DNA from 4 places in the Rhizobium phaseoli genome. Region 2 is predicted to be linked to each of the others. Evidence: predicted binding sites of a transcription regulator. Region 2 holds the regulator's gene; each other region holds the start of a gene.
The links. Region 2 encodes LexA, which represses DNA repair genes until DNA is damaged. Its sites were predicted from a motif close to TGTTCNNNNTGTGTTCNG; they were not measured.
Positions count from the first base shown of each region.

Region 1: the regulator LexA is predicted to act here: its motif matches at 3,036-3,053, upstream of AMC88_RS19910 (ImuA family protein).
Region 3: the regulator LexA is predicted to act here: its motif matches at 3,084-3,101, upstream of AMC88_RS02225 (DNA recombination protein RmuC).
Region 4: the regulator LexA is predicted to act here: its motif matches at 2,598-2,615, upstream of AMC88_RS15365 (putative DNA modification/repair radical SAM protein).

Region 1 is NZ_CP013532.1:4,152,781-4,158,004, reverse strand. It holds gene ku (non-homologous end joining protein Ku) at 1-271, opposite strand, end outside; gene AMC88_RS19925 (WD40 repeat domain-containing protein) at 573-1,823, opposite strand; gene AMC88_RS19920 (hypothetical protein) at 1,976-2,332, opposite strand; gene AMC88_RS19915 (hypothetical protein) at 2,446-2,814, opposite strand; gene AMC88_RS19910 (ImuA family protein) at 3,102-3,857, shown strand; gene AMC88_RS19905 (Y-family DNA polymerase) at 3,778-5,224, shown strand, end outside.
Region 2 is NZ_CP013532.1:2,049,084-2,054,307, reverse strand. It holds gene eno (phosphopyruvate hydratase) at 1-782, opposite strand, end outside; gene kdsA (3-deoxy-8-phosphooctulonate synthase) at 924-1,769, opposite strand; gene AMC88_RS10065 (VOC family protein) at 1,766-2,662, opposite strand; gene lexA (transcriptional repressor LexA) at 2,859-3,578, shown strand; gene AMC88_RS10055 (ComEC/Rec2 family competence protein) at 3,559-5,224, opposite strand, start outside.
Region 3 is NZ_CP013532.1:458,014-463,237, forward strand. It holds gene AMC88_RS02215 (methyl-accepting chemotaxis protein) at 1-549, opposite strand, end outside; gene AMC88_RS02220 (ribokinase) at 843-1,742, opposite strand; gene AMC88_RS02225 (DNA recombination protein RmuC) at 1,828-3,051, opposite strand; gene AMC88_RS02230 (globin-coupled sensor protein) at 3,255-4,751, shown strand; gene def (peptide deformylase) at 4,850-5,224, shown strand, end outside.
Region 4 is NZ_CP013532.1:3,177,138-3,182,361, reverse strand. It holds gene AMC88_RS15380 (dicarboxylate/amino acid:cation symporter) at 1-445, shown strand, start outside; gene AMC88_RS15375 (glycosyltransferase family 4 protein) at 795-1,853, opposite strand; gene greA (transcription elongation factor GreA) at 1,880-2,356, opposite strand; gene AMC88_RS15365 (putative DNA modification/repair radical SAM protein) at 2,621-3,853, shown strand; gene AMC88_RS15360 (UdgX family uracil-DNA binding protein) at 3,853-5,224, shown strand, end outside.

The DNA of each region.
Region 1 (5,224 bases), 2.1 Mb from region 2:
TCTGGGGGATGGCCGCCGCGATCTCTTCCGGATCGATCATGATGTAGCGACCGTCGTCGACCTCGAAACCCTTGGTCTGCTCCTCTTTCGGGACCGGCTGTTCGGTCTCGCCGTCGACGAAAATGCGATTCACCCGGTTGCCGGTCGCTTTGTTGACGGTGTTGAAGGTGATGCGTTCAGCAGTGGACGCAGCCGTGTAGAGGGCAACCCCGCAGCTGACTTCTCCAACTTTCAGAAAGCCCTTCCACTGGGCACGGTGCCCTGACGCCATGACAAGTTTCTCCGAATCAATGATTCGCGACTCAAGTCTGGAGGAGGTGATTCGTTCCGACTCGAAACGAATCATTTTTCAATGGCTTACGACCTGATGTTGAGATTTTGAATGGGGACGACTTCATCGTGCGAGCGCGGCCGTAAACGAAAGACACGAACAGATCGACGAACTTGCCCGCTGCATATCAACTGCTCCAGACACCGACCCCTCAAACTCCCAAGAGCGCTCGCTGGCGCTGACGGAGCCATCACGGCAGAGGAAGGTTTCGCCCTGGCCTCGGTAAGCTTCTAATTGGCGTTCATTGATCGATCGCGAAAGTGGCCATCGTTGTGCCTGCGGCGATGACCGCGAACTTGTTGTCCAACGAAAACGACAACCTTATCGGCCCCCAACCTGGTTGTTCAAACTTCTGAATTACTTTGCCCGTGTCCATCGAGATCAGTGCAATCGCAGTGCCATTTTCATCTGGCAGCGAAATCAAGCCATAGCGTCCGTCCGGGCTGACGCCCGGAACCACGCTGTGGGAGAAGTACGACGCGGTGCCGGAAAGCGTCCATTTCACCTGGCCTGTTGAAACGTCCGTCAACTCGGCAATTGTTCCGGATTGCGGTGTCGGTGGTGGACACGGGTCTCCAAATTCGCAGATCGACCCTGTCGCGCTAAGATTGCCCATTATCAAAACGCTTGAGGCATCGCTCGACAGTGCGAACGGCGTCGACCGAGTAGTCGATGCGATAGGAACGACGCGCGGCGGTTGCCCCTGAACCCAGAGCAGCCATTTGCCGGGTGCCCAGGCAATCAGTATATGTGCCTTGCCGGATGCATCGATCCGAGATGTGACGGCCTCCAAGCTTCTCTGATCGATCAGTTCCGGAATGCTTAGCTTTTCGACCGATTGCAGGATCGTTCCGTTAAGTGCGTCGACCAGGGTGAGTGTCGGCTTGTGATCCTCATGCTTTGTCTTGTAGGAGTTTTCCCTGGTTCCGAACGCGGCAAGCGCCAGCCCCGAACCGCCAACCCAGTGAAGCTCCTCGAGTGGACCGTTCGGATGAACGAGTTCGGGCAGCTTTATCTCAGAGCCATCCAAGGCGAAGAGATATGGCCGCATGTGGGCGACGGCGATGCCACCTGGCATCGCCGCATCACGTTTAGCTCCCATAACCCCGGACGAGTCATCAAGCCATGCGAATGGTGCTGTCCTTAAAAAAAGGTCTCCCGGCAGGTTTCCCTTGATTATGTGGGAGCGGCCGCCTCGCGTCACGTCCCCGAGCCACAAGCCTTTCGTGAAACCGAAGGCGGCCACAAAATCGCCGTTCGGGGAAAGGAAGGGCGGAAGTATCCGCGGCCAGCTCTCCGGGATCGGTAGGCAGCGTATAGTTTTGAATGTCATCGGGCCGTTGGGGGTCGGCTCGAGCATCGCAAGTGTGGGACCCCAGTTGTCGCCATAACAGCCTATTCGTTCGGGTGCCGCGATGGCTGCATCAGCAGCGCCGAAAGCCGCTATCATGGCACCCATCACGAAAGAAACTACAGACGATGCATGTTTCATCGCTTGTCCTTGATTTGGTGAAATTCGCGTGCTGTCAGGTCGACTCTGCATTTCATTGCATTCGAAACGCGAGTCACCGATGCGACTTCCTCGGTCTCGTCGCCGTTCCAGTGCTCAGGCAGGACGATGTCCTTCCCGCGTTCTTTGTTGGCTTACTTCTCGCGCAAATAGCCGGTTTTTGCGTAATTCCGCCAATCACGAACCCAATCCGTATCTGCGCAGCTTGGCTTGTATAGGCTGCGACCACTCAGCAATGGCTGCTTGAGAACGCCGAGTTTATTGGAAGATTCTAGGTCATCGAGCGTCTCATCAACTTTCCGACGCTCTTTGACGGAAAGCACATGACATTTGTCGTCGATCCTTGCGGTGTGGAAGGCCAGATTGAAAATCAGTCCATTTCGCGCGGTCTCGTCGCGACCGCCTGCCTTTTGGCCGCCCAGGGAAAGACCGGGAGTGGCCAGGAGCGTGAGCGCGATGACAAGAGCGCTTGCTTTCGTAAGGTGCTGCATTTTATCCCCGTTAATGGCGCAACGCGTGTTGTGTCGGTGTTTAGCAGCCATGGGTAGAGGAAGGCTTAACGCTGATCGCCATGATCGGAGTGTCGCGTGCCCTGAGGAATTATTCAGACGTCTTGATTATCCGGAACCTCGTTATCGTCGCATCGCTCGTCTTCATCTGGCGGGAAGAGCAGCTTCTCCTGGTCGTATTCAAGCTGCGCGATCTGATCGAACAACGAATGCTCGTAGTTGGAAAGCACACTGCCGAGATGCGCAAGCGTGTCGACAGGTAGCTCGCTGCCATCATCCGTTGTCACAGCGATCCTTCCCGCGTAGACGACGTCAATATAGGTCTGGACCGTCTGCAGTTCGCTTTTCGCGAATTCGATTTTGGCCCCAATAGCGGTTATGCGCAGTTCGTCGGCAGCGACGCCGAAGGGGATACCCTGCAATCTCCGCAGGCTCTCGTCAGATGAGATCACGTTCTCCGTCATCGACTTTTCTCCCGTGCCTTGCATCGGCATCGACAAGATTTCAGGAAAGGGCGCGAGTGGTTCTCTATAGGTATTTTTTCTTATCGATGACATTTCGGAGCCGTGGGACGAGCCTTCGGTAGTCAATTGAATCCATTCGTCCTTCCGGTCCAATAGCGCCGACGAGGTTGCAGCTCACGCGCCCATTCGCCTTTACATCTGCATTGACTCATGTTCCGCTAAGGAACAAATAGGGAACATACTCGCTTTTGAACGAGATGGAAACCCGCTTTTGGTAAAGGCCCCGAATGGCGCAGATCGCCGCAAACCCAATTATCTCCGATCTTCGGGACCGCATTCAGCACCTCGAAGGGGCGGTCGCGCGATCCAAGTCGGTCCTTCCATTCGGGGTGACCGAAATCGACGAACGCCTTCCGGGTGGCGGGTTGGCCCATGGCGCGGTCCACGAGTTTGCGGGAGGCGGAGCAGGGGCAGTTGATGGGGCCGCAGCTGCGCTCTTTGTTGCTGGGATCGCGGCCCGGACGAAGGGCATGGTCGTCTGGTGTCTGGCTCGTCCGGACCTGTTCGCTCCCGCATTGGCCCAGGTCGGCCTGCACCCGGATCGCGTCATCTATGTCGAAGCGGTCAAAGAGGAATATGTCCTCGAAGCCTTCGAGGAGGCCTTGCGGTTCCGGGGACTGGGCGCGGTCGTCGCCGAAACGGTGCGCCTACCGATGGTGATTTCGCGCCGTCTCCAGCTGGCGGCGGAGGGTTCCGGCACTATCGGTCTGATTATCCGACGATGGCGACGGCAGACCGAGGCGGGGGATTTCGGACACCCGACGGCAGCGGCAACGCGATGGAGGATATCGGTTCTGCCGTCCGAGCCACTTCCAGTTCCGGGCGTTGGGCGAGCCCGATGGTTGGCCGAGCTGATCAGGGTCAAGGCAGGTGAAAGCGCAGATTTCGAAATAGGTGCATGCGATGCCCAGGGTCGTATCAGTCTTCTTTCCGACGCTGGCGACGGATCGGATCAGACGCGCCGATCCATCCATACCGGTTAACGGTCCGCTGGTCGTTGTCGCCAGGAGCGGCTCGAAACGATGGCTATCCGCTGTCGACGCAAACGCCGGCAGGCTTGGCTTGCACGTTGGCATGGCGGCCGCCAAAGCACAGGCCTTGATACAGGGCCTCAATATAGTCCATGACGATCCCGCCGGTGATCGTGCTGCCCTCGAACGCCTGACGCTTTGGGCGCTGTCCCAATATTCGCCGATCGTGGCAATCGATCCACCGGACGGGATCGTCATGGACACCGAAGGAGCCGATCATCTTCGGGGCGGCGAAGAGTTGATGCTGTCCTGTCTCGTGAACCGCTTTCGTGCACGGGGTCTGCCGGCTCGCGGGGTCGTCGCCGATACCTGGGGAGCCGCATACGGGCTGGCGCGATCAATGACGGTCGAGACGAGGGTCGTTCCACCAGGGAAAACGGCCGAGGCAGTTGCTCGGCTTCCGCTCTCGTCGCTGCGGCTCAGTTCCGAGACGGTGATCAGTCTGCGTACGCTTGGATTCCAAACCGTCGGTGAGCTGGCTGCGACACCGCGTGCGCCATTGGCCCTTCGCTTTGGTCCTGAGATCGGTCGCCGCCTTGACCAGATGTTCGGTCGGGTCGCCGAGCCGATTGATCCGATCCGTTGTCCCGAGATCATCGAAGTCCACCGTGCCTTCGCCGAGCCGATTGGTGCAGCCGAGACCATCGGAAAATACATCGCGCGGCTGGTAGCGAAGCTCTGTCTGGAACTCCAGGCAAAAGGGCTGGGCGTCCGCCGCACGGACCTGATCGTCCACCGCGTCGACAACACGATCCAGGCACTCCGGGCGGGGACAGCAAAGCCGGTGCGCGACGTTGCCTGGCTGACGAAGCTGCTGCGTGATCGCGTCGAGAAGATCGATCCCGGGTTCGGCATCGAGAAACTCAGTCTCGCCGCAACCATGGTCGAGCCACTCGAGGACAAGCAAATTGCTTCCAGCCTGGTAGAAGATGCCGCGGTCGATGTCGGTGCTTTCGTCGATGTCCTCGGCAACCGAGGAACCTATCGCATCTATCGCGTGGCACCGGTCGCCAGCGATGTCCCGGAGCGATCGATCCAACGCGTATCGCCCGTGGCCGCCGTGATTGGACAAAACTGGCCGATGACCTGGCCACGTCCGGTCCGCCTGATGGACCGTCCCGAACTGATCGAAGTCATGGCTCTGCTGCCTGACCATCCGCCCGTCTGGTTTACCTGGCGTGGCAAACGGCGGCGTGTGAAGCGGGCGGACGGACCGGAGCGCATCTTCGGAGAATGGTGGCAACGAACGTCGGAATGGGCTGCCGTCCGCGACTATTTCACAGTCGAGGACGAGAGCGGCGAGCGCTACTGGATTTACC
Region 2 (5,224 bases):
GTGCGACCTTCACCTTCGAGGACGTATTTGCCGTCCTTGAAGAATTCCGTCGAGGCGCAGTCGAGGCCGAGGTAAATATCCTCACCCGGCTTGTAGCCGGCTTTCTCAACCGACTTGACGATGAAGTCCAGGGCTTCCGAAGCGCTCTTCAGGCCCGGTGCGAAACCGCCTTCGTCGCCGACATTGGTGTTGTGGCCCTGGGCTGCAAGTTCCTTGCGCAGCGTATGGAAGACTTCCGACCCCATGCGCACGGCTTCGGCGATCGTATCGGCGCCGACCGGCAGGATCATGAATTCCTGGAAGTCGATCGGATTGTCGGCATGGGCGCCGCCATTGATGATGTTCATCATCGGCACCGGCAAGAGGCTCGCCGAAGCGCCGCCGACATAACGGTAGAGCGGCAGGCCGGAGGCCTGGGCGGCCGCCTTGGCGACGGCAAGCGACACGCCGAGGATAGCGTTGGCGCCGAGACGCGACTTGTTCGGCGTGCCGTCCAGTTCGATCATGATGTTGTCGATCTGGATCTGGTTTTCGGCGTCGATACCGCCGATCGCGTCGAAGATCTCGGTGTTGGCGGCCTCGACCGCCTTCTCGACGCCCTTGCCAAGGTAGCGCTTGCCGCCGTCGCGCAGCTCGACCGCCTCATGAGCGCCGGTCGAAGCGCCCGAGGGAACGGCCGCGCGGCCCATGCTGCCGTCTTCGAGATAGACATCGACTTCGACGGTGGGGTTGCCACGGCTATCGAGAATCTCGCGGGCGATGATATCGGTGATTGCAGTCATGGGTTCTTCCTGCTCGGTGGGTGATCAATCGTTCGAAGCCTGTCATAATCGAAGGCGTGCAAATTACAATGCCGCAATTTCCAGCCTTCGAACCGGCGTCCCGACGTGGCCTAAACGACGATCATGTCAACCTGTTGAACGTCAGGCCTTGGCGACCGCGTCAAATGCAAGCAATTTCTCAAGCAGCCGCGGCATGTCTTTGAGATAGACCATGTTCGGGCCGTCGGACGGTGCGTTGTCTGGGTCCTGGTGGGTTTCGAGGAAGACGCCGGCAATACCCGTCGCCACGGCTGCGCGCGCCAGCGTCTCTACGAATTCGCGCTGACCGCCCGAGGATTCGCCCTGCCCGCCGGGCTGGGCGACGGAATGGGTCGCATCGAAAATGACCGGCGCGCCCATCGCCGCCATGATCGGCAGCGAGCGCATGTCGGAAACCAGCGTATTGTAGCCGAAGGAGGCGCCGCGCTCGCACAGCAGCACGTTGGCATTGCCGCTGGCATTGAGCTTCTTCAGGACGTTCTTCATATCCCAGGGGGCGAGGAACTGGCCCTTCTTGACGTTGACGACGCGGCCGGTCTTGGCGGCGGCGATCAGAAGATCCGTCTGGCGGCAGAGGAAGGCGGGGATCTGCAGAACGTCGATCACCTCAGCCACCTCGGCGCATTGCTCGGCCGTGTGGACGTCGGTCAGGACGGGAAAGCCGAATTCCTTCTTCAGGTCGGCGAAGACCTCCATGCCCTTTTCAAGCCCGATGCCGCGCTCGGCCGAGAGCGAGGTGCGGTTCGCCTTGTCGAAAGAACTCTTATAAACGAGGCCGATGCCGAGTTTTGCGCAGAGCTCCTTCAGCGTGCCGGCGACCATGAAGGCGTGATCGCGGCTCTCCATCTGGCAGGGGCCGGCAATCAGCGACAGGCGGCCGGTATTGGAAAAGGTGACCTGGCCTTCGCCTTCGCCGATCTTGACCTCGGAATTGGTATCAGTGCTCATCGTGGTTCCTCGAAGGCAAAAAGCGCGCCCTGCCCGGGCGTGGGCTTCACCAGAATGCGATTGTTCTTGCGTGTGTATGTCACTCCGTTAGCAGCCAAATGCGCTTCTGTCACGGCAAGATCGGCGACGTTGAAAAGGATTGCCTGACCGCGCAGGCCACGATCGGCAGCGGAAACGACAAGCTCGAAATAAGCCTCCAGCCCTTCCGGCGTCATCAGGCTGATCTTGGCATTCGAGGCCGCGATCTCCACGCCGAAACCGGTTTTCTCTACTGCCGTTTGCCCGACCGCAAGACCAACGAAGGCGGAAAATGCCGCCGGGTCCGGCGTACAAACCGCGATTTCGGCAATGCCAGTCACGCCATTGGCATGTGTCTCCAGCGCGGCGCGATCGGCGGGGAAGGCATTGATGCGCTGACAGGTAAAGAGAAAGAAGTCGGGAGCGCGCAGATCTCCTGAGAAGGCCAGTTTGAAGCTGCCGACGCTTTCCGAACCGTCCGGCATCCGCAGCGGCCTGCTGAACTGCAACATCTCGCCGGCACTCGCGCCGCTGCCGACGAATCGCCGATGATCGAGGCCGGCATCCTCGGTGAGAAAGGCCAGCGCCGAAAGTCCCTCCTCGCCGCAGCGGAAGCGGAAGGCGCGATTGCGGGCGATGAAGACATTGCCCTGGCGGGCCGCTGTCTCGCTCTCCTCGACGCTCGCCACCCCGAGCGGCTCGATATAGGTCTTGTCTGCGAAGAAGACGCAGGCATTCTCCGTTCCGAAGGGATGACGCGCATCGGCGGCGACGGTGAAGCCGAGTTTGCCTAGCCTTTCGCGCGCCAGCTCGATATCGACGACCGGGAGTACGACGTGATCCAGCGGATGCGGCTTAGCGGAATGTGCGCTCATGATATCCCTCCTGACACGTCAAGAGATGTGCGACAGCACTCCCCCCAATGCAAGACATGTGTGCCAATCCGGCGAATGAAAATAAAAATCTCAACGAGTTGGTGCGAAGTTTTACGGAAATTTAGCTACTTGCGGAACACATATGGAACATATAGTGTCTGTTCTGGATTTGTTTCAATCACGGGGTCTGACGTCGATGCTCACGCGCAAACAACAGGAGCTTCTCCTATTCATTCATGAGCGCATGAAGGAATCGGGCGTTCCCCCCTCTTTCGACGAGATGAAGGATGCCCTGGATCTCGCCTCGAAATCCGGCATCCATCGTCTGATCACGGCGCTCGAGGAACGCGGTTTCATTCGCCGCCTACCGAACCGGGCCCGGGCGCTGGAGGTGATCAAGCTGCCGGAAGCCTATAGCCCCAGTCTTCAGCCGCGCCGCGGTTTTTCGCCGAGCGTCATCGAAGGCAGCCTCGGCAAGCCCCCGGCGGTCGCCGCCCCCGCTGCCGCAAAGCCGATTGCCGACAACGGCAACTCCGTCTCCGTGCCGGTCATGGGCAGGATTGCCGCCGGTGTTCCGATCTCGGCAATCCAGAACAATACGCACGACATCGTCGTCCCTGCAGATATGCTCGGCTCGGGCGAGCATTACGCGCTGGAGGTCAAGGGCGATTCGATGATTGACGCCGGTATCTTCGACGGCGACACAGTGATCATCCGCAACGGCAGTACCGCAAGTCCCGGCGATATCGTCGTTGCCCTCGTCGACGACGAGGAAGCGACGCTGAAGCGCTTTCGCCGCAAGGGTGCCTCGATTGCCCTCGAAGCCGCCAACCCGGCTTACGAGACCCGCATTTTCGGACCCGACCGAGTCAAGGTGCAGGGCAAGTTGGTCGGCCTCATTCGCCGTTATCACTGACAGCAGACGGGGCGGCTTCGGTAAAACTGTCCTTGCGCCAATCATAGGCGCGATGGCGCATCCATGGACGTGATAAGGCGTCGAATGCGGTTGCAATCTCGTGTCCCGTCTGCACAAAACGCAATTCGACGGAACCGGTCCTGCGCAGCGTCTCGCCGGTGAAGAGGGTCGCACCCGATCGGCAACGGTCGAAACGCAGGCGCACGGAGGTCACAACGATCTCGCCGGCGTCGCAGGCCGGGCCGAGATAGGCGGCATTGTCGATGACCGCGACGACATGGCCATTGCCGAGCCTGGCGATACACCAGGCTTTCTTGACGCAGGAAAACCGATTTGCCTCACCGCCGGCTGCGGCGGCCACCATTGCCGTCCTCGCTTCATTCTGCTGATCGCGCGAAAGCTTGACGCGGCGGTCCTCGCCCTGCGGCGGGATGGCAGGGCCATCCAGCATTTTCGGCGGGTGATGCGTCGGCAGGACCAGCGCTCTCTGCCACTGGTCAAAGATGAAGTCCGGCGGGTTTTCGCGGTTTGAAGCCATTGCCGTCGCCGCGACGAGCCCTACGAGACCACCATCCTCGGAAATCACCAGATCCGGCGGCGGGGATCCCGGCAGAATGAGCAGGATGAGCGTCGCAACGGCGAGGATCGATGTGCCGGCGTGGCGTAACCGGGTGCGAAGCAGCGTCAGCAGCAGAAAGCCTGCCACGGCCACGACGAAATACCAGCCGGGCAAGCGGCCGAAGCCGATATCACCGCCCCAGCCGGACACCGTCTTGGCAACCGCGATCACCAGATCGAGGCCGAAGCCGACCACCGTCCAGAGCGGAGCGTCCAGACCGAACGGCATGAGCAACATGGCCAGCAGCCCGGCCGGCATGACGATGAAAGAGATGATCGGCATCGTCGCAAGATTTGCCGGCAGACCATAAGCGGTCAGTCGATGAAAATGCTCGATCGAAAACAGCGCCGTCGAAAATCCGCCGATCAGCGAAGTCAGGAAGACGCCGCCGAAGAAACCGGCGACCGCCGCAACCGGCCGCAGGAGCGGCAGCTTCAGCAACGGGTTTTCCCGGATGCGCCGGTCCTTCCATAGCTGATAACCCGATACCAGCGCCAAAGTCGCGGCAAAGGACATCTGAAAGCTTGGCCCCAAGACCTCGGAGGGTGAAATGGCGATGATGACCAGCGCCGAGAGAACGACATTGCGCAGGCTGATCGACGGCCGATCGAAGAAGACGGCAATCAGCATGATCGCCATCATGATGAAGGCGCGTTCGGCCGAGACGCCGAATCCCGAGATCAGGAAGTAGGCCGTGACGGCGATGAGCGCGCCCGCGGCGGCGATCTTCTTTGTCGGATAGGCTTGAGCGACACCAGGAAAGAGGCTGAGCAGCATCCGGAAGCCGACGAAGAAAATGCCGGCCGACAGCGCCATGTTGAGGCCGGAGATCGCGACGATATGAGCAAGGCCGGACTGGCGCAGCGCCTCCGTCGTTTCCTTCGAGATAGCGCGCCGCTCGTCAGTCACCAGTGCGGCGGCAAAAGCGCCTGTGTCGCCGGGCAGCATCGAGCGTATGCGATCGCCGATACCGCTGCGCAACCGGTAAAGCCATTCGAGCAGAGCGTCGGACGTCGATGTCACAGCC
Region 3 (5,224 bases), 1.6 Mb from region 2:
TCCCTCGGCAAGGTACGGCGTGGTGATCGCGCCCTTGCCGCTGTCGGCGGCGAGCTTCCACCATTCGGCGGTATAATCATTGTCGAAGGTCGAGTACTGGACGCCGCCATCCTTGGTCTTCGACCAGTAGGGCGTGAAGGCGCCGTTCTTGTTCGTGCCTTCGTCATTATTGTTGGCGATCTCGGTGGTCTTGCCGTCGAGCGCGCCAAGCTGCTCGCAGAACCAGCTGCCGAAGGCGAAGGCGTTTTGCTCGAGATTGGCTTTCAGCACATTGATCATGCCCTTGCGGTCGAGCGATTTGCCCTCATGGCCGCGGCCGATCACGCCCGACATGGTGCGTGCGGCACTGGCGAGTTCGCCAACATTGGCGGCGATTTCATTGGCGATCGATTTTGCCTCGAGATTGGCCTGATCCATCGTCAGCGTCTGGACGCGATCGCGCGTCTGGCCGATGAGGAAAAAGTTCGAGACGATGAGAACAAGCGCGATGGCGATGCCGGTGATGACGAGAAGTTTCGCCGCAAGCGATTTCATGCGAAAAATAAACATGGGGTCCTCGGGCAAGGATACGCCGAACGGGCATTCTCCGGCGCAGGAGCGAAGGCATCGCCCCGTCATGGAGCAGCCGCCTGCAGCGGCGCGCGTCTTTCAAGACGCCACGGGACGCTGCAGCACTTTGAATTGGCGGCCGGCTGCAAGAACGAAGGGCGCCGGCGACCACGAGGAAGATCGCCGGAAATACCTTAAATTTGAATGAAACTCGAATGGTCAAGACAAGGAAAACCGCAGAAATCCCCTCAAAACTAAAGGGTTTATTCGGCGGCTTCGCAAAGAGACAGAATCTACATTCTGTCCGCGACGTCCTGGCTTAACGGGATCGAAGGCTGCGCCCCCGCCTTGAGGCATGCGAGCGAGCCGGCGACGGCCGCGCGACGCAGCGCCGAGGCAAAATCGAGGCCTTCGTCGAGGCTGGCGGTAAAGTAACCGCAGAAGGTATCGCCCGCACCGACAGTATCGACAGGTTCGATTTTCAGGCCTTGCGCCCGGGAAATGACGCCGTCGCGGATGGCGATGACACCATCGCCGCCGAGCGTGACGATCAGCGTCTGGCCGGTCTCCTGATGCAGGCGGTGAAGGGCCGCCTCGCGCGCTTCGGCGTCCATGCCATCCTGCCCGGCGAGCCGCTCGAACTCGGTCTCATTGGCAATGACGATATCGGCCAGGCGCCCGAGACGCCGCGCATCGGGAGTAAGCGGCGCCAGGTTGAGGATGCTGGTGACGCCCCTGACGCGGGCAGCCGAGAGCGCGCGCTCGACGGCGTCAACAGGCACTTCGAGCTGCAGCATCAGAATGTCGCCTTCACTCATCTTGCCGACCGCCGTCTCGGCATCGGCAGCCGTCACCAGGCCGTTGGCGCCGGGCACCACGGCGATCATGTTCTCGCCATCGCCGCCGACCAGGATCAGCGCCGTGCCGGTGGGACCGTCGACATGTTTGACGAGGGAGAGGTCGGTTCCGGCATCATCGAGCAGGGCGAGCGCATCGGCGGCAAAACCATCCTTGCCGACGGCGCCGGCCATATGCACATAGCGGCCAGCGCGGCGGGCTGCCAGCGCCTGATTGGCGCCCTTGCCGCCGGCGGCCGTGGTGAAGCCATTGCCGGCCACCGTCTCGCCGGGCTTCGGCAGGCGGTCCGTCGTGGCGATGAGATCCATGTTGATGGACCCGAAAACTGTGATCATGAGGATGTCCCGTCCTTTGGAACATGCGGGCGACGGCATGCTCCAACTCTTATCTGAAATGCGGGGCAGACACTGCCCGAAGCGGTCACTCCTCGTCAACCACCCGAAGCTTGAGAAGACCGGTGCGGCTTTCCACCGATTTGGCCGGGGTCTCCTCGTCACGGGCGGGCCTCACATCGCCGCCGGCCTCGAATTCCAGCGCTTCGATCTTGGCGCCGCGCCTAGTGAGCTTGTCGGCCGATGTGACGACCATGTCGATATCCTTCTGCGCCATGGCGAAATGGCCCTGCAGCTTGCGCACCCGCTCGTCGAGACGGCCGAGATCGTCCATCAGCAGCGCCACCTCGCCCTGGATCACATGCGCCTGCGCCCGCATGCGCTGGTCCTTCAGCACGGCCTGGATGACCTGGATCGACAGCATCAGCAGCGACGGCGAGACGATGACGATGCGCGCCCGGTGCGCCTTCTGCACCACCGGCTCGAAATTTTCGTGGAGCTCGGCAAAGATCGATTCGGACGGCACGAAGAGAAAGGCGGTATCCTGGGTTTCACCCTGGATCAGATATTTCTCGGCAATATCGCGGATATGGATCTCCATGTCGCGGCGGAACTGCTGGCCGGCGAGCTTGGCGGCCTCGGGGCTGCCGGCGTCGCGGATGGCGTTCCAGGCTTCGAGCGGGAATTTCGCGTCGATGACGAGCGGCGGCGCGCCGTTCGGCATACGGATCGTGCAGTCCGGCCGCGAGCCGTTCGACAGCGTCTGCTGGAAGGCGTAGGCGCCCATCGGCAGGCCGTCGGCGACGATCGTCTCCATCCGCGACTGGCCGAAGGCGCCGCGCGTCTGCTTGTTGGAAAGTATCGCCTGCAGCCCGACCACGTCCTTGGCGAGCGTCTGGATATTGTTCTGCGCCGCGTCGATCACCGCCAGCCGCTCCTGCAGCCGCTGCAGGTTTTCATGCGTCGATTTGGTCTGTTCGGTGATCGTCGAGCTCATGCGCTGCGACATGCCGTCGAGTCGTTGGTTGATCGCCTGATTGAGTTCGCTCTGCCGCGCGCCGAAGACCTCGGCCATCGCCGTGATCCGGCCCTGCATCTCCGCCTGGATCTTCAGAAGCTCGGCCATGCGCATCGCACTTTCCCTGGCGCGCAGATCCGCCTCCTCCGCCTGTTCGCGGCGAAGGCCGGCCGCACGCAGGAAAAGCACGATCACCAGCAGGATGAGGGCTGCAAGAACGCCGCCGGCCAGCGCCAGCATGGCCGGGCTGATCGAGGCGACGGAAGCTGAAAGCGATTCGGAAGCGACGGTCATGGCGCAACCATAACAGAAGATGCGGCAATATATAGATCAAAACGTGAACGAAGTCGGCAATCCTCAATATCCTGCGATGCCCGCCGGGCCTTGCTGGTCAACGCAGAAAATCGCAGCCGGATTAACGATTGCTCAACCATATTCGCCAAAATCTGTGGCGCAGAATTCCCTCCCGCGCCGTTGCGCCAAAGACAGAGATCTCAATGACATCCCAGCAGACCGACAGTGCGCTGAAACAGCGTCTCGATTTCATCGAACTGGATGAGGCGGCGCGCAAGTCGATGCGGGACCTTCGCCCGGTTATATCAGAGCTGGTCGGCGGCGCCCTCGATAAATTCTACGCCAAGATTGCCAGGACTCCCGCTGTCTCGAGCTTTTTCACGGACAAGAGTCAGGTCGCTCATGCCAAGAAGCGGCAGCAGGATCATTGGGCCAATCTTGCAGGTGGTAGCTTCGACGAAAGCTATGTCGATGGCGTAACGGCGGTCGGCCGCACCCATGCCCGCATCGGGCTGGAGCCGCGCTGGTATATCGGCGGCTATGCCCTCGTCATGTCCGAGCTCGTCAAGGGTATTATGGAGAAGCAGTGGCCTTCGGTCTTCGCGCGCCAGCAGGGCAGGCAACTGGCCGAGAAGCTGTCCGCCGTCATCAAATCAGCCATGCTCGACATGGATTATTCCATCTCGGTCTATCTCGAGACGCTGGAAGCCAAGCGCCGTGCGCTGGAAGAGGAGCGCGCCAAGGCGCAATCCGACCAGGCCATCGCGCTGGAGCAGCTGCGCCGCGGCCTGGAAGCACTGTCGAATGGCGACCTCGAAGCCACTCTGCCCTCCGATCTACCGGGTGATTTCAGGCAGATGGCCGAGGATTACAACCGCGCCGTCAGCGCCCTTCGCCAATCCTTCGCATCCGTGCGCGACACGTCGGGCCAGATCATGAGCGGCGCCGACGTCATTTCCAACGCGACCAACGACCTGGCGCTGCGCACCGCACAGCAGGCGGCCGGCGTCGAGGAGAGCTCGGCGGCCCTGCAGCAGCTTTCCGTCAGCGTCGGTCAGACCGCCGCCAACGCCGAAAAGGCGTCCGACGCCGTGCGTGAGACGCAGCAGAAGGCGAAGAATTCCGGTGAACTCGTCACCAGCGCCGTCTCGGCGATGGCCGGCATCGAAAAATCCTCGACCGAAATTTCCAAGATCATCGGCGTCATCGACGAGATCGCCTTCCAGACCAATCTCTTGGCGCTGAACGCCGGCGTCGAAGCGGCGCGTGCCGGCGATGCCGGCAAGGGCTTTGCCGTCGTCGCCCAGGAAGTCCGCCAGCTCGCCCAGCGCACGGCCGAAGCCGCCAAAGAGATCAAGAACCTGATCTCGCAGAGCTCGACCCAGGTCAACGAGGGTGTGGGCATCGTCTCCAGCACCGGCGAGGCGCTGAACGACATGATCAGCCGCATCGATATCATCAACCGCTTCGTCGCCGATATCGCCGCTGCCGCCCGCGACCAGGCCACCGGCGTCAATGAGGTCAGCGTCGCGATCCGCAGCATGGGCGAAATCACCCAGCAGAATTCCGGCATGGTCGAACACACCTCGGCGGAAACCCGCCGCCTCACCGATGAGGTGGAGAAGCTGATCGAGCTGCTGCGGCGCTTCCGCGCCCGGCCGGAGGGCCGTCCCGTCGCCGCCACCCGCCGGGCGGCGTGAGGCAAATATGGCAAAATTCCGGGCGGGGATGCAAAAAAGCGTCTTCCCCGCCTGCCGGATAATTCCATAGTGGGAAAAGATGGGTTATGGGAACGCCCATGACCATCAAGCCACTCATCATTCTTCCCGATCCCCTTCTCCGCCAGCTGTCCAAGCCGATCGAGCGGGTCGACGCCGAGCTGCAGCGTCTGGCCGACGACATGCTGGAAACCATGTATGATGCGCCGGGCATCGGCCTTGCCGCCATCCAGATCGGCGTGCCGCGCCGCATGCTGGTCATCGACGTGTCGCGCGAAGGCGAAGAAAAGCAGCCGCAGGTCTTCATCAATCCGGAGATCGTCAAATCCTCCGACGAACGCTCGGTCTATGAGGAAGGCTGCCTGTCGATTCCGGATTATTATGCCGAGGTCGAGCGCCCGGCGGTCGTCTCGGTCAAATATCTCGACCGCAACGGCAAGGAACAGACGGTGGAA
Region 4 (5,224 bases), 1.1 Mb from region 2:
CTGCAAGCGCTCGGTCGTCGGCCTCGTCATTCCGACTGGCTATTCCTTCAACCTCGACGGCACCAACATCTACATGACGCTGGCAGCCCTCTTCATCGCCCAGGCAACCGGCATCAATCTCTCCTGGGGCGACCAGATCCTGCTGCTGCTGGTGGCGATGCTGAGCTCCAAGGGTGCCGCCGGCATCACCGGCGCCGGCTTCATCACCCTTGCCGCGACGCTCTCCGTCGTGCCGTCGGTGCCGGTCGCCGGCATGGCGCTCATCCTCGGCATCGACCGCTTCATGTCGGAGTGCCGGGCGCTGACCAACCTCGTCGGCAATGCGGTGGCGACGATCGTCGTGGCACGCTGGGAAAACGAGCTGGATACGGCGCAGCTCGCCAGAGCCCTGGGCGGCCAGACAGAAGAGGGCGCTCCGGCCGGCGGACTTCAGCCGGCGGAATAACCAGCCACTCGCCAGTCTCGGATATTTGCAACGGCCCGTCATCCAGCGGGCCGTTCGCTTTTTGACAAGTCCCGCTCTCTACTCGCCGTTATCCCCGGGCCTTGAGCCATAGCTGTCCGGTTCATGCGAATGATTGCCCCTCACCCTAACCCTCTCCCCGTTCTGACGGGGAGAGGGGACGTGCCCTGCGAGAGGTGGGAGAGGGACGACGGAAAGGCTGCGGCATACCCCCTTCTCCCCGCGCGCGGGGAGAAGGTGGCGGCAGCCGGATGAGGGGCGGGCGCCGATCTCTTAGGGCGACTGATCACCAGAGGCACCTTACTTCAACACGGGCCGCTTCTCGTTCCGCTCAGCCGCGATTGCCGCCGAGAAGGCGATCGTAAAAGGCGCCGATCGCGTTTGCTTCCTTTTCCAGCGCAAAATTCGCCCTGACATGGCGCAGCGCATTCTCGCCATGGGCGATCGCCAGCGCGGGATCTGCTATATAGGGGGCAATCGCCCGGGTCAGCGCCTCGCCGTCGCCGGCGGTGACGACCGAGCCGGTCTCGCCTTCGGCGATGAGTTCGGCGTAGGCGCCGGCATCCGAGGCCACCACCGCCGTGCGCGAGGCCATGGCTTCAAGCGGCGTCAGGCCGAAGCCTTCGTTGCGGGAAGGGGCGACATAGAGCGTCAGGCGGCGATACCAGACTTTGATATCGGGCACTTCGCCGAGGAAGAGGATCCTGTCGGCAAGCCCTGCGGCCTTGACATCGGCCTTCAGCTTGTCGCCGAAGGCCACGTGCTCCGCCGTTACCCGGCCGGAGACGACGGCCGTCCATTCAGGGTGCCGCGGCAAGAGTTCGATCATCGCCTTGACGAAGAGATCGGTGCCCTTCTGATGGCGCACACGGCCGAAGCAGCCGACCAGATAGCGGCCGGGCAGACCCGTCGCGGCGATGCCGTCCTCCGCCGTTTCCGGCGGGTGGAAAAGGGACAGATCGACGCCGTGCTGGATGACGGTATGGGGAACTTCGAGGAAGGAGCCGGAACGGTCGCTGGTTGCGATCACCGCGTCCATGCGGCGGATCAGCCATTTCGTGTAGGCGGTGTGGCGGCGCTGCGCGGCCGAGGTGAAGATGAGCTTCAGCGGCATGCGCAGGAAATGGCGGAGCAGGATGCCAACGGCCATCTCATTGTTGCGGCGGGCGTGCCAGACGCGATGGCGCCGACGCGCCGGCCTGCGCCACAGACCAGGGAGCTGTGACCATCTCAGTTTCGGCAGGCCTTCCGGCAGGCCGGGGCCGAGGGTTGCGATCCGGATGCCGAGCCGGATCTGGCATGGGATGAGCTGGACGATGGTCGACGTGACGCCGGAGAGCCGGCGCTTGAAATTGGGCGCGATGATCTCGACGTCACGCATATCAGGCAAGGATGGATCTCATGTCTGGCGGGCGATCAGCCCCAGGAAACCTGGAGGATTTCGTAGGCCTTGGAGCCGCCGGGGGCATTGACCTCGATGGAATCGCCGACTTCCTTGCCGATCAGTGCACGGGCGATCGGTGAGGAGATGGAGATGCGGCCGGCCTTGACGTCGGCTTCCTGGTCGCCGACGATCTGATAGGTCTTTTCTTCCTCGGTGTCCTCGTCGACGAGCTTCACCTTGGCGCCGAACTTGATCTTGTCGCCGGACATCTTCGTGAGGTCGATGACCTCGGCGCGCGCCGTCAGGTCTTCCAGCTCGGTGATGCGGCCTTCATTGTGGCTCTGGGCTTCCTTGGCGGCGTGGTATTCGGCGTTTTCGGAAAGGTCGCCATGAGCACGGGCTTCGGCGATCGCCTCGATGATTCGCGGGCGCTCCTCCTGCTGACGCCAGCGCAGCTCTTCCTGCAGCTTGACGAAACCACCCTGTGTCATCGGTACCTTATCAACCATTTTTCTGTCCTTCATTCCCTGTGGCCGCCGGCCCTTGCTCCGCGCAGTCGGGTACACACAAAAGAAAACAGGTCCCGAAGGGGAGCTTCGGAACCGTGCCACAATCCTAGTTACGTGCTTATAGCAGATCGCCAAGGCCGATTTCCAGAAAATTCGCATAAACCCAACGCGTGCCCTGCGAAAACGGATGCTGCGCCGGAAAAAGGGAAGAGGCGGGAGTAGCCGGATTGACTTCCGTCATTGGAACATATAGTGAACATATGGATGAAGAAGTCGCTCGCAGAACGCTTGGCCATTCTTTCCGACGCCGCCAAATATGACGCTTCCTGCGCTTCCAGCGGCACGGTGAAACGCGATTCGAGCACAAGCGGCGGGCTTGGCTCAACCGAGGGATCGGGCATCTGCCATGCCTATGCGCCGGATGGCCGGTGCATTTCGCTCCTGAAGATCCTGCTGACGAACTTCTGCATCTACGACTGCGCTTATTGCGTCAATCGCTCGTCGAGCAATGTCGAACGGGCGCGCTTCACGCCTGAAGAGGTGATCTGGCTGACGCTGGAATTCTATCGCCGCAATTACATCGAAGGTCTCTTTCTTTCCTCCGGCATCATTCGCTCGTCCGATTACACGATGGAAGAGATGGTTCGTATCGTCCGCGAATTGCGGGTCACCCATAATTTTCGTGGCTATATCCATCTGAAATCGATCCCCGAGGCATCGCCGCGGCTGATCGAGGAGGCGGGGCTTTATGCCGACCGCCTGTCGCTCAATATCGAACTGCCGACGGACACCGGCATCACCCGCTTCGCGCCGGAGAAGAAACCGGCCAATATCCGGCGGTCAATGGGCGAGCTGAGACTGAAGATCGAGGCTGCCGCCGAACCGACGCTGAAGAGCAAAAAACGCCAGCGCTTCATTCCGGCCGGCCAGAGCACGCAGATGATCGTCGGTGCCGATGGCGCGAGTGATGCGACGATTCTGGCGACCAGCGGCAGGCTTTACAGCAGCTACGGCCTCAAGCGCGTCTATTATTCGGCCTTCAGCCCGATCCCGGATGCCTCCAAAAATCTGCCGCTGATCAAGCCGCCGCTGATGCGCGAGCACCGGCTTTATCAGGCCGACTGGCTCTATCGGTTCTACGGCTTCGGCATCGACGAGATCACCGCGAACCAGACGGGCGGCATGCTCGATCTGAACCTCGACCCGAAGCTTGCCTGGGCGCTGGCCAACCGGAGCGAATTTCCCGTCGATATCAACAGGGCCGAGCGCGAGCGGCTGCTGCGTGTGCCGGGTCTCGGCACCAAGACCGTCAAGGCAATCGTTTCGGCGCGCCGCTTTCGCCGCCTGCGGCTCGACGATCTCTCTCGGCTCGGCGTTTCGATCAAGAAGGTCCAATCCTTCATTTGCGCCGAAGGCTGGTCGCCGCGCCGGCTGATCGACAGGCCGGACCTCCGCGCCATGTTCGAGCCGCAGCCCGAACAATTGTCGTTGCTGTGATGCGCCGGGTTGTGCTCGCAGGACGCGGAGAGCTTGGCGAATGGCGCGATGCCGCACGCGCCTTGGCGGCCGCCGGCATCGTGCCCGACGAGATCGACTGGCGCGAGAAAAGCGCGGAGGCCGATCTTTCCTTTCAGCGCGACGCCATGCCGCCGGCGCCGGCGGCATCACGCAAGCCGATGACCGTGCCGCCCGCCTTCATCGAGCTTGCCGAGACGGTCCTCTGTCACTCCGATCCGGCGCGGTTTGCGCTGCTTTACCGCCTGCTCTGGCGGCTGCAGCTGGACCGGCAGCTGCTCGAGGTGACCTCCGACCAGGATGTCGTGCGTGCCCGGCTGATGGCGAAAAACGTGCATCGCGACGCGCACAAGATGACGGCCTTCGTCCGCTTCAAGGAGGTCGGCGCGATTTCCGCGGGGCGGCGGAAATTCATCGCCTGGTTCGAGCCCGACCACCACATCATCAGGCGCACGGCACCCTTCTTCCAGCGGCGTTTCACAGACATGGACTGGTTGATCGCCACGCCCAAGGGGTCGGCCGCCTGGGATGGCGAGCGGCTGACGATCAGCGACGAACCCTGCGAGAAGCCCAATCTTACCGACGTAACCGATGAGCTCTGGCGCACCTATTACGCCAGCATCTTCAATCCGGCTCGGGTGAAGCTGAAGGCGATGCAGGCGGAAATGCCGAAAAAATACTGGAAGAACCTGCCGGAAGCCGATCTCATTCCTGGCTTGATCGCATCGGCCGAAAGCAAGGTGCGGGAGATGGCGGCAAGGGAGGCAACGCGCTCGCTGCCCTTTCACGACCGGCTGCAGCAGGCTGCGCGCAATCTTCCCACAGAACCCGAAGCGCCGGCCGGCACGCTGGAGGCGCTGCGCGCGCAAGCCTCCGTCTGCACCCGTTGTCCGCTTCACGCCAACGCCACTCAAACCGTGTTCGGCGAGGGGCCGCGCGATGCGGCGGTGATGTTCGTCGGCGAGCAGCCGGGCGATCAGGAGGATATTGCAGGACGCCCCTTCGTCGGCCCGGCCGGCCGGCTTTTCGATCAGGTCATGGCGGAGGCGGGCATCGACCGTTCGATGGTCTACGTCACCAACTCAGTCAAGCATTTCAAATACGAGCCGCGCGGCAAGCGGCGCATCCACCAGAAGCCCACTATGGGCGAAGTGAAGCATTGCCGCTGGTGGCTCGATCTGGAATTGGCGCTCGTCGAGCCGAAGCTGATCGTCGCCATGGGGGCGACGGCGCTTGCGGCGCTGACGGATGTGAAAGGGCGCCTGCAGGACGTCAGAGGCAAGGCAATGGCAATTGAAGGAGGGCGCACGCTCTTCGTGACGGTGCATCCATCCTATCTGCTGCGCATTCCCG